DNA from 4 places in the Streptomyces sp. ME19-01-6 genome. Region 2 is predicted to be linked to each of the others. Evidence: riboswitches for the same ligand, from Rfam matches in the RefSeq annotation. Region 2 holds a riboswitch; each other region holds the start of a gene.

Region 1 (2,842 bases), on a different contig from region 2:
GAATTTCCGATGGGCGGGGGGATTTCATGGATATTTTTTGGCCAGGCGGGCGAGCGGGTACGCCGAAGGCCCCGGTCCGCGGGACCGGGGCCTTCGGAAGCCGAAGCAGCGTGATCAGATGTTCACGCCGTGCGAGCGCAGGTAGGCGACGGGGTCGATGTCCGAGCCGTAGTCGGGGCTGGTGCGGGCCTCGAAGTGCAGATGCGGGCCGGTCACATTACCCGTGGCGCCGGACAGGCCGATCTGCTGGCCGGGGGTGACCGTCTGGCCGACGGAGACGCCGATGGACGACAGGTGGCCGTACTGGGTGTAGGTGCCGTCGTTCATCTTGATCACGATGTTGTTGCCGTACGCGCCGCCCCAGCCGGCCTCGACCACGGTGCCGGAGCCGACGGAGTGCACCGAGGTGCCGGACGCGGCGTGGAAGTCCACGCCGGTGTGGCTGCCCGAGGACCACAGGCCGCTGGACGCCTGGTAGCCGGTGGAGAGGTACGAGCCGGGGATCGGCGACACGAACGTGTTCAGCCGCTTGCGCTCGGCCTCGCGCGCCGCGCGCTCCTTGGCCTCGCGCTCCTGCTTGGCCTTCTTGGCGGCCGCCTCGGCCTTCCGCTTCGCCTCGGCCGCCTGCCGCGCGGCCTCCTTGCGGGCCGCGGCCTCGGCCTGCGCCTTGGCGGCGGCCTCCTCGGCGACGCTCTGCTGGGTCTGCGCCTGGGCCGCGACCTGGTCGGCGAGTTCATCGCCCATGGCGACCGCCTGGCGCAACCCGGTGTCCTCGAAGCCCCGCGGGTCGTCCGATGCCGCGAGGGCCGGGGCGGCGAAGCCGGCGACCACGCCGGAGGCGGCCAGCGTGGCTATGCCCGCGAGGTTGGCGCCGGAACGGGTGGGGCGGGGGGCCCGACTGGGGCGGCGGTGCTTCCCGGTGGTACGGGTGAACGCCATGGTCCGGCGCACTCCTTTCCTTCCCTCTCGCCTACCGGGTTAGCTGACGGGTTCGGAGCAGGAAGGTCTCCTACGGGCCCCTCCCCCTCGCGGGCAAGGCGTCCGATTCACCCCTGGGGATCACCCGTCCGGCGCCGCGGGCGGCGTCGGGCGAGGCTGGTTCCCCGGCTCCCCTGGCTCGCGCCGTACGGGGACTCGGCGATGGTTGTCCGTGCCGCGGGTGCGGCGTGTCTCGGTCGGACAACCGGACTGACGCTAAGCGTGACCGCATTCGATCACCAAACGGTTCCGCCTTTTTGTTGGTTTCCCCACAGACACCACCGACCAGACGGGCAACCTCTGCTATAAAGCGGGCGAAACGACGCGTGAAGTGACGGCAAAAAGGCCCCTGGCGCCTGAAACGGCGCCAGGGGCCTTGCCACAGCTCTCTGTTGGGCCCTGACCCGGGCCCACTCGCGCGGCCGGGCGGGTCAGCCCTGGATGACGCGCACCTCGCCGATGCCGAGCGCCTTGACCGGCTCCTCGATCGTCGAGGCGTCACCGACGAGCACCGTGACCAGCCGGTCGGGCGGGAAGGCGCTCACCACCGCGGCGGTTGCCTCCACCGTCCCGGTCTCCGCGAGGCGCGCGTACAACTGCGCCTGGAAGTCGTCCGGCAGGTGCTGCTCGACCTGGTCGGCGAGCGTGCCCGCGACGGCGGCCGCCGTCTCGTACTTCAGCGGGGCCACCCCGACGAGGTTCTGCACGGCGACATCGCGCTCGGCGTCCGTGAGGCCCTCCTCCTTCAGCGTGCCCAGCACCTTCCACAGGTCCTCCAGGGCGGGGCCGGTGACCTCGGTGGCCACCGAGCCGCTGATGGCCAGCATCGCGGCGCCCGTGGTCCCTCCGGAGGCGTCCGGGGCCGCGGAGCGGAGCACCTGGCCGAAGGCGCGCACGCCGTACGTGTAGCCCTTCTCCTCGCGCAGCACCCGGTCGAGCCGGGAGGTGAGGGTGCCGCCCAGGCAGTAGGTGCCGAGCACCTGGGCGGGCCAGACCCGGTCGTGGCGGTCGGCGCCGATCCGCCCGATGAGCAGCTGGGTCTGCACCGCGCCCGGCCGGTCGACGATGATCACCCGGCCGGTGTCGTCGGCGGTGATCGGCGGCATGGCGCGGGACTCGGCGGCGCCGCCCGTCCAGGCGCCGAGGGACTCGGCCAGCGCCTTGTCGAGGTCGACGCCGGCGAGGTCGCCGACGACCACGGCGGTCGCGGTGGAGGGGCGGACATGCGCCTCGTAGAAGGCCCGCACGGCCGCGGCGTCGATTCCCTCGACGGTCTCCTTGGTGCCCTGGCGCGGCCGGGACATCCGGGTCTCGGCCGGGAAGAGCGCCTTGGACAGCGCCATCGAGGCGCGCCGGGCCGGGTTGGCCAGCTCGTGCGGGATCTCGTCGAGGCGGTTGCGCACCAGCCGCTCCACCTCGCCCTCGGGGAAGGCGGGCGCGCGCAGCGCGTCGGCCAGCAGGCCGAGCGCCTTGGGCAGCCGGGAGACGGGGACCTCGAGCGACACCCGGACGCCGGGGTGGTCGGCGTATGCGTCCAGGGTGGCGCCGCAGCGCTCCAGCTCGGCGGCGAACTCCTCGGCGGTGTGCTTGTCGGTGCCCTCGGACAGGGCGCGGGCCATGATCGTGGCGATGCCGTCGAGCCCGGCCGGCTCGGCGTCCAGCGGGGCGGCGAGGTTGATCTCCACGGCGACGACCTGCTGGCCGGGGCGGTGACAGCGCAGCACGGTCAGCCCGTTGGACAGCTCGGCGCGCTCGGGGGCCGGGAAGGCCCACGGCTTGGCGGCCCCCGCCTGCGGCTGGGGGTGGAAGGTCATGGTGGTGACGGCGTCGCTCACTGGGCCGACTCCCCTTCTGCGTCGTTGTC
Region 2 (2,842 bases):
TACATCCGCTTGTGATGATTAGGTGGCGTCGCTATGTTCAACCGACGACTCAGCCGCCACACGAGAGGCAGAACGCATGCGCTCCGGGAACGGTCGACACCGCCGCCCCCGTCAGGCTCCGGCAATCGTGGTCGCAGCGGGGGTGACGGGCGCGAGCATCGCCATGCCGCTCTTCGGCGCCGTCAGCGCCCAGGCCGCTGACACCCAGACCTGGGACCGCGTCGCCGAGTGCGAGAGCGGCGGGATGTGGAGCGCCAACGGGGGCAATGGCTTCTACGGCGGTCTGCAGATCACCTTGGATATGTGGAGGAAGTACGGCGGCCAGCAGTACGCCCCGCGCCCCGACCTCGCCAGCCGCTCCCAGCAGATAGCCATCGCCCAGGCGATCCTCGGCGACCGCGGCCCGGACGCCTGGCCGAGCTGTGCGCTGGGCGCCGGGCTCGCCGACCTCGGCGATCTCGGCGACCTGCTGGAGGTGGACCCCGACGGGAAGGGTACGCCGGCGTCCCAGGGGGCGAAGGAGGCCGCGGGGATTGACGACTCCGCGACGGGTGAATCGTCCGATAACTCCAGCCAGGGCGATCGGCCGGATAGTTCTGATAGTTCTGGTGCTTCCGGAGAATCCGGTACGTCCGACAAGGCTGATAAGTCGGATCCTTCCGTGGTCGAGGACGGCAAGTCCGGCGACAAGGGGGATAAGTCGGGCGATTCCGGCGAGGTGTCCCGGGAGGAGGGCGGCTCCGCGTCGGACGAGGGTGACACGCCCTCCGGCCGCGACGCCAAGGGCGAGGACGACTCCTCCGGCGCCCCCACCGGTCGCCACCGTGGCGCGCCCGACGCCCGCGAGCAGGACTCCGCGGGCACGGCGGACGACGACGCCCGGTCCTCGGGGCGCCACGCCTCGCGCGACGACGCGGAGCGCGCCGAGACGCCCCTCCAGCCCCTCGGGCGCGCGGACTACACCGTGCGCGGCGATGACAACCTGTCAGACATCGCGGGCGACCAGGGCGACCAGAAGGCGGACGGAGGGTGGCCCGAGCTCTACGAGGCCAACGAAACCCTCATCGGAACCGACCCGGACCTCATTCACCCTGGTCAGCGTCTCGATCTCAGCGCGAGGTAGCGGCAGTTCGGGGTGATTTGCCCGATCTGGCGACGGTGAGATATACATCTCGTCACATCGCCCGGCGTGTGTCGCCTGTCCGATCTTTCCGCACCCGGCCTCACCTGCGTAGATGTGGGACGGCTGGATGCGGATACCGCCTCATTCGCTGGGATGTAGGGGTTTGAACCTCATCGGAAGGTGTGTTTAACGTCTTTTCGCTCGCCACCGCGGGCACCGTCGATCGCCACGCCGAGTCCTGCCGGCGGTCGGGGGGACCAGACGCGTTTGCGCCGGAGGCAGGAGCGGGGGAACCAAGGTAGGCGCCGTAGCGGCCCGGAGACGGGCCCGTTCGGCTCGGGGTGAAGCCACGGTGCGGTCAGCCGCACCGGGCCGGGCAACTCACAGCCCGAACCCGACAGCTCACCTCGTAGGCGTCGGTGAGGAACGAACATGCGTAACGACAAGGGTAAGCACCGCCGTCCCTCCAAGGTCACCCGCATCGCCGCGTTCGCCGGCATCGCCGGTGCGGCCGTCGCCGCACCGCTCCTGGGGGCCACCTCCGCCTCGGCCGCGACCACCGCCCAGTGGGACACGGTCGCGCAGTGCGAGTCCGGCGGCAACTGGTCGATCAACACGGGCAACGGCTTCTATGGCGGCCTGCAGTTCACCAACTCCACCTGGGCCGCGTACGGCGGCACGGCCTTCGCGGCCCGCGCCGACCTGGCCACCAAGGACCAGCAGATCCAGATAGCCGAGAAGGTCCTGGCCGGGCAGGGCAAGGGCGCCTGGCCGGTCTGCGGCACCGGTCTGACCACCACCGGCAGCCCGACCCCCTCGACGTCCACCGCCCAGCCCGCGAAGCCGGCTCAGCCTGCCAAGCCGGCCGAGACGGCCAAGCCCGCGCAGCCCGCCAAGCCGAAGGCGCAGCCCCGCGGCGAGGACCAGCACGCCGGGCGCGGGCAGGCCCGCCACGCGGTCAAGAAGGGCGACGGCGAGTACAAGGTCAAGTCCGGCGACACCCTCTCCAAGATCGCCGAGGCGCACCACGTCGAGGGCGGCTGGAAGAAGCTCTTCGAGCTGAACAAGGACATCGTCGAGGACGCCAACCTCATCTACCCGGGCCAGCAGCTGCACCTTTCCTGACCCACGCCGCCGGGCCTTACCCCCACCCCGGCACCCGAAGAAGACGGCCCCGGCCGGGCGCGCCGCCCCCCACCTGAGGCGCGCCCTGCCGGGGCTTCGTCGGGTGGGCCCCCCGGGCCCGTTAGGCTCATGCTGCAGAACCACAGACCCATACGAAGGAGATCCTCGTGCCGTCCATCGACGTCGTCGTAGCTCGCGAGATCCTCGACTCGCGAGGCAACCCCACGGTCGAGGTCGAGGTCGGCCTCGACGACGGCAGCACCGGCCGTGCCGCCGTGCCCTCCGGTGCCTCCACCGGTGCCTTCGAGGCCCTTGAGCTCCGTGACGGCGACAAGAACCGTTACGGGGGCAAGGGCGTCGAGAAGGCCGTCCTCGCCGTCATCGAGCAGATCGGTCCGGAGCTCGTCGGCTACGACGCCACCGAGCAGCGCCTGATCGACCAGGCGATGTTCGACCTGGACGCCACCCCGGACAAGTCCTCGCTCGGCGCCAACGCCATCCTCGGTGTCTCGCTCGCGGTCGCGCACGCCGCCTCCGAGGCCTCCGACCTCCCGCTCTTCCGGTACCTGGGCGGCCCGAACGCCCACCTCCTGC
Region 3 (2,842 bases), on a different contig from region 2:
TCCAAGGCCATGAGGCGGCGTACGAGACCGCGTGCGCCCCGGCACGGGCAACCGCGCGCGGACTCGCGCCGCGCGGGCGAGGAGATGCCCAGAAGCATCGCCGGCCGCCGCCTCGCGCCCTGGCTCCCCGGCGTGGTGATCGTGGGCGGGGTCGTCTTCGACACCACCACCCCGGCCGCCTACACCGCCGCCCCCTTCCTCGCCGCCGCCCCGCTGGTCGCCGCCTCGTTCCACCCGCTGCGGCTGACCGCCCTCACCGCGGCCGTTGCCGTCGCCGCCGCCTGTCTGCTGGCCGAGTTCCACGGCGTCAGGGACTGGGTCCAGTCGGCCGCCGAGATCGCCACCGTCGTGACGGTCGCCCTGCTGGCCCTCCTCATCAACCGTGTCGTCCGCCGCGGCGACCGAAGGCTGGCCTCGGCGCGCGGCATCGCGGAGGCGGCCCAGCGCGCCGTACTGCCCGTGCCGCCGGCCCGCCTGGCCGGCCTGGACGTCGCGGCCCGCTATGTGGCGGCCGAGCAGGACGCCGCGATCGGCGGCGACCTGTACGCCGTGCAGGACACCCCGCACGGCGTACGGATGGTCATCGGCGACGTACGGGGCAAGGGGCTGGGGTCGGTCGAGTTGGTCGCCATCATCATCGGCGCCTTCCGGGAGGCCGCCGAGCAGGAGGCCACGCTGGAGGGGCTCGCGCTGCGGCTGGAGCGGGCGCTGCAGCGCGAGCGGGCCCGGCGGGCCGACATCGAGCAGGCCGAGGGGTTCATCACGGCGGTGCTGGCCGAGATCCCCCGCGGCGACTCCCTGCTCCGCATGATCAACCGCGGCCACCCGTCGCCGCTGCTGCTGGACGGGGAGGGCTCGGTGCGCCCCGCCGACCCCGAGATGCCGGCGCTGCCGCTGGGGATGGGCGACCTGGGGGCGTGGCCGGACCGGGTGGAGGAGCTGCCGTTCGCGGAGGGGGTGACCCTGCTGCTGTTCACCGACGGGGTGAGCGAGGCGCGCGACGCGCACGGCACGTTCTACGACCCGGCGGTCCGGCTGCGCGGCCGCCGCTTCGCCGGACCAGTGGAACTGCTCGACGCGTTGGTGGGGGATGTGGAGCGGCATACGGGCGGCGGGACCGCGGACGACATGGCGCTGCTGGCGCTGTGCCGGACCTCGGTGACGACGGGCGCGGACCATGAACAGGCCACCACGCTGACACGCTCCGTAGTGGAACATGATCCCTCCGGATAACAATTGACGCACGATCGGTTCGAGGGTGTTTCCGAGTGTGCTCAGGGTGCTGTCGACTTGCCCCCTTGCGTCCCGTGTTGGGCGTTAAGTTCACCTCAAAGGTTCCTCTGATTCCCGGGAACTGCTTGGAATCAGGTCACGCTCTCTATTAACGTTCGATAACGCAGCGCGGTCGTTACAGCCGTCGCAAGAGGCGGCACCGTGCGCCGTCGCCGAATCCCGTACGCACAGCAACACCAAGGGAACCGGGGAACCACCAACCTTGGGGTGAATCGGGTCGAACCTGACCCGTAGGAGACCTTCCTGCTCCGAACCCGTCAGCTAACCCGGTAGGCGAGAGGGAAGGAAAGGAGTGCGCCCGCGTGGCGTCCAACAGGTCTGCCCTTGAAGAAGCTCCGTCCCGCACATCCGGCGCCGGAGCGGGGACAGCCACCCGCTACGGCTCCTGGTTCGAACCGGCCGCCGAGGCGAGGGCCGACCAGGACACCGAGACGTGGGACGAGTGGAATCCCACTGAGGAATCCATAGCCCCGGTGCGCGGTCGGCACCGCGTCGCCAAGCAGCGCGGCGGCACGATGGCGCGCAGCGGCGCCGTCCTCGGCGTCGGCGTGATCGCGGCGGTCGGCGCGGGCGGGATGGCGAGCGCCAAGGACCGCCCCAAGGCCCCCATATCCATGCCGGACCTCGCCCACGTCGCCGACAAGGTGCGGGACGTCCTCCCCGACGCGGAGGACCTGCCCGGCATCGGCTCGCTGCTGTCGGACTCAGGCTCCGGCGACTCCTCGACCTCCGCGGCCGCCCCCCTCTCCCAGGCGGGCCTGACCTCCGAGGACGAGGCGAACGGCGCCACCGACGCGGGCGAGGCGCTGCGCGCCCGCATCCTGCAGCAGGCCGAGAACCAGCAGAACGCCGCCGACGAGTCGCAGCGCGTGGCCGCGGCCGACGCGGCCGCCACGAAGGCCGCCGCCGCTGCCAAGAAGGCCGCCGACGCGGAGGACAAGCGGCAGGCCGAGGCCGAGGCCGAGAAGAAGGCCGCCGCGGCCGAGGCCAAGCGGAAGGCGGAGGAGGCGGCCCGGAAGAAGGCCGAGGCCGAGCGCCTGGCCAAGCTCGCCGCCCAGTACACCCTCCCCGTCGTCTCGTACACCCTGACCGCGTCCTTCGGCCAGGCCGGTGACATGTGGTCGGCCGACCACACCGGCCAGGACTTCGCCGCCCCGACCGGCACCCCGGTCAAGGCGGTGCACGGCGGTACGATCACCTCGGCCGGGTGGGCCGGTTCGTACGGCTACCGCATCGTGCTCAAGCTGAATGACGGCACCGAGCTCTGGTTCTGCCACCTGTCGTCGATGGTCCGTACGTCGGGCTCGGTGACGACGGGCGAGGTCATCGGCCGTGTCGGCGCCACCGGCAATGTGACCGGCCCGCACCTCCACTTGGAGGTCCGGCCGGGCGGTGGCAGCCCGATCGACCCGATGCCCTGGCTCCGCGACCACGGCCTGAACCCGTGACCGCCGCGACCCCCGTCCCCGTCCCCGTCCCCATCCCCGGCGACGTCGGACCGATGACCTGCTGACCGGGTCCCCATACCCCGGCGGCCTTGGCGCTCTCT
Region 4 (2,842 bases), on a different contig from region 2:
CACGTGCGCTGAACAACCTCGCTCACCGGCTGATCTCGAAGGCGGGCGGTGACATCGAGGAGGTCACGCACGCGAAGGCACATCTGGTGATGTAGGGCGGGTCTGCCGCGGCCTCGGGCCGCGGCAGAGCACCCTTCATGACACCCGTCTCAGATCTGGACGCCCTTGGACCGGAGATAGGCGAGCGGGTTGACGTCCGAGCCGTAGTCGGGCCCGGTGCGCACCTCGAAGTGCACATGCGGTCCGGTCACGTTGCCGGTCGCCCCGGACCGGCCGATCTGCTGGCCGCCGGAGACCGTCTGGCCGACGTGGACGGACAGCGCGGACATGTGCGCGTACTGGCTGTACATGCCGTCGGAGTGGCGCAGCACGACCTGGTAGCCGTACGCGCCGCCCCAGCCCGCGGCGACCACCTCGGCCGAGCCCACCGCCCGCACCTGCGTTCCGGTGGCGACGGGGAAGTCGACCCCGGTGTGATGGCCGCTGGACCAGTTGCTGCCGGAGACGCCGTAGGCGGTGCCGATGCCGTGGCCGGCGACCGGCGTGGTGAAGGATGACGATGAGGAGGACGGGTGCGCCGCCGAGCCGGACTGCTTGGCTTTCTGCCGTGCCTTCTGCGCCTGCTCGACCCGCTGCTTGGCCGCCTGCTCGGCGCGCTGCTTGGCCGCCTGTTCCGCGCGCTGCTTGGACTGGTCCGTCTGCTTGGCCCGGTCCGTCTGCTCGGCCGGTCGGCTCTCGCGCTCCTGCCCGGCCGGGGACCGGCTTCCGTCGAGGGTGAGCTTCTGGCCGGGGTAGATCAGGTCCGGGTCGCCGCCGATGACCCGGCGGTTGGTCTCGTAGAGCTGCTGCCAGCCGCCGACGCCGTCCATGTCCTGCGCGTCGGCTATCCGGGACAGGGTGTCGCCGCTGACCACGGTGTACGAGGAGCCGGAGCGCCCGGCGGCGGCGCTCTGATCGACGGCCTTGGTGGTGGCCTTCGGAGCGGCTTTGGGGGCGGCCTTCGGGGCCGCCTTGGGAGTGGCCTGCGAGCTGCCGGGGGAGACGTCCGCGGGTTGGCCGCCGCGGGTCAGGCCCGCCTTGACCGAGCAGACCGGCCAGGCGCCGGGGCCCTGGGCGTCGAGCACCTTCTCGGCGATGGCTATCTGCTGGTCCTTGGAGGCCAGGTCGGCCCGGGGCGCGAAGGACGTCCCCCCGAACGCCTCCCAGGTGGACTGGGAGAACTGCAGGCCGCCGTAGTAGCCGTTCCCGGTGTTGATGCTCCAGTTGTCGGTGGACTCACACTCCGCCACCTTGTCCCAGGTGTCGACGGAGGCGGCGTTCGCCTGGCCGACGCCTATGAGGGGCAGCGCGACGCCGGCGCCGCCCGCGGTGAACGCGAGCGAGGCGCGGGAGACGCGGCGGGGCCGGGGCCGGCGGTGACGTCCGCGTGCAGCCATTGAGCTCATCCTCTCCTGACGCCTGCGAGGTGAGCTGTCGGGTTCGGGCGGGAGCTGCCCGGCCGCGCCCTTCTCGGTGCCCCCGGCACCGTGGCGCGACTTCACCCCTAGCCGTCCCGCCCGATATCGCGCGGCACGGCGCCTACCTGGTTCCCCCGCTCCTGCCGTGACAGGTCGTCGTGTCACTCCTCCGCCACGGCAGGACTCGGCGCTCCGGCGGAGGAGAGACCCGTGCATGGAATGCGACGGGTGCCGCACAGTAAACACATCGTTTTGGTCACGACAAGGTCTCGACGGACCTGTGTCCGGAAATCGATCACGTCCATGATGAACTGTGATCCGCGTCACGGCTTTCCGGGTGGGGTGATTGTGGCGTGGAATCCGTAATGCCGAATTGCCCCTGTTATGCGATTAATGCCATGGAGACATAAGGGCGTCGATCGGGGGAAGAGGAGTCGAAGGGGAATGGACGGGGAATGTCGGGGCACCCGGCGCGGTGGCTGACGAGCCGCTGGATGTCCGACCCACAGGAGGTTGCCCATGGCTCAGCGGTACGGCGGGACGCCCGCGAGGCGTCGGCCGCCGGTCTTATCCGTATCCGCACTGCTCATCGGCGCGCTGGCCGCGGTCACGGCCTGCGGCACCGATCAGGACTCGGGGGCGCCCGCGCCGCCCGGCTCCGCCGACGCGCCCCACTCGGCCACGAGCGCCGCCCGGCCCGGCACAGCCGAGCCGAGCGAGACCGGGGACGACGCCGCCCCGGCCTCGACCCCCGCGAAGACGCCGACCGCGGCCAAGCCGTCCGTCGCCACCGAGGGAGCCTCCGCCGCCCCGCCCGCCGCGCGCCGCGTCTGCTCCCAGGATCAGTTGAAACTCTCCACCGGCCGGGCGGATATCGGCGCGGGCAATGTCTATGTTCCGCTGGCCTTCACCAATACCGGCGAGACCAGTTGCACGCTGACGGGCTTTCCCGGCGTTTCCCTGCTCGACGCCCCCGGCGCGGCTATCGGCGATCCCGCCACCCGCCGAGGACCGGCGCGGCCCACGATCGTCCTGAAACCCGGCGACAGCGCCTACGCGAGTCTGCACACCCTCAACAAAGGCCTCTCTGACAAGCCCTGTTGGCGGACCGCGTCCCGAATTCGCGCCTACCCGCCGGACTCCTACCGTTCCATGAAGACGTCGGCGCGCTCCCTCCAGGTCTGCGGGGGCGTATTCGAAGTCACCGCCCTCGAGCCGGGTTCCCAGCCCTGACCCGGAGCGCCACGGCCGGGCGCGGAACCGCTGTCCCCGCCCCGCGCCCGACCGGACGCGCCGGAAATGAATTGGCCGGGAAGTGCGGCCACATGACGCCCCTGGGTGTCCGAAAATCTTGATGGACCCGACACCCACTGGCCCCTTTCGCC

What was found. Region 2 has a riboswitch for cyclic di-AMP ahead of PV419_RS35325 (transglycosylase family protein). Riboswitches for the same ligand answer to the same signal wherever they lie in the genome.
Region 1: linked by a shared signal. The riboswitch ahead of PV419_RS32540 (M23 family metallopeptidase) and the one ahead of PV419_RS35325 (transglycosylase family protein) in region 2 are both predicted to bind cyclic di-AMP.
Region 3: linked by a shared signal. The riboswitch ahead of PV419_RS37395 (M23 family metallopeptidase) and the one ahead of PV419_RS35325 (transglycosylase family protein) in region 2 are both predicted to bind cyclic di-AMP.
Region 4: linked by a shared signal. The riboswitch ahead of PV419_RS25585 (transglycosylase family protein) and the one ahead of PV419_RS35325 (transglycosylase family protein) in region 2 are both predicted to bind cyclic di-AMP.

What each region holds. Positions count from the first base shown of each region.
Region 1 covers NZ_JARAXF010000018.1:153,200-156,041, forward strand. Annotated here, with positions in the region: gene PV419_RS32540 (M23 family metallopeptidase) at 115-939, opposite strand; cyclic di-AMP (ydaO/yuaA leader) riboswitch at 953-1,150, opposite strand; gene PV419_RS32545 (pitrilysin family protein) at 1,410-2,792, opposite strand; gene PV419_RS32550 (pitrilysin family protein) at 2,810-2,842, opposite strand, start outside.
Region 2 covers NZ_JARAXF010000021.1:41,491-44,332, forward strand. Annotated here, with positions in the region: gene PV419_RS35320 (transglycosylase family protein) at 128-1,123, shown strand; cyclic di-AMP (ydaO/yuaA leader) riboswitch at 1,384-1,554, shown strand; gene PV419_RS35325 (transglycosylase family protein) at 1,556-2,248, shown strand; gene eno (phosphopyruvate hydratase) at 2,416-2,842, shown strand, end outside.
Region 3 covers NZ_JARAXF010000024.1:30,067-32,908, reverse strand. Annotated here, with positions in the region: gene PV419_RS37400 (PP2C family protein-serine/threonine phosphatase) at 85-1,233, shown strand; cyclic di-AMP (ydaO/yuaA leader) riboswitch at 1,434-1,584, shown strand; gene PV419_RS37395 (M23 family metallopeptidase) at 1,596-2,741, shown strand.
Region 4 covers NZ_JARAXF010000012.1:14,002-16,843, reverse strand. Annotated here, with positions in the region: gene PV419_RS25590 (dsRBD fold-containing protein) at 1-95, shown strand, start outside; gene PV419_RS25585 (transglycosylase family protein) at 150-1,436, opposite strand; cyclic di-AMP (ydaO/yuaA leader) riboswitch at 1,442-1,623, opposite strand; gene PV419_RS25580 (DUF4232 domain-containing protein) at 1,977-2,690, shown strand.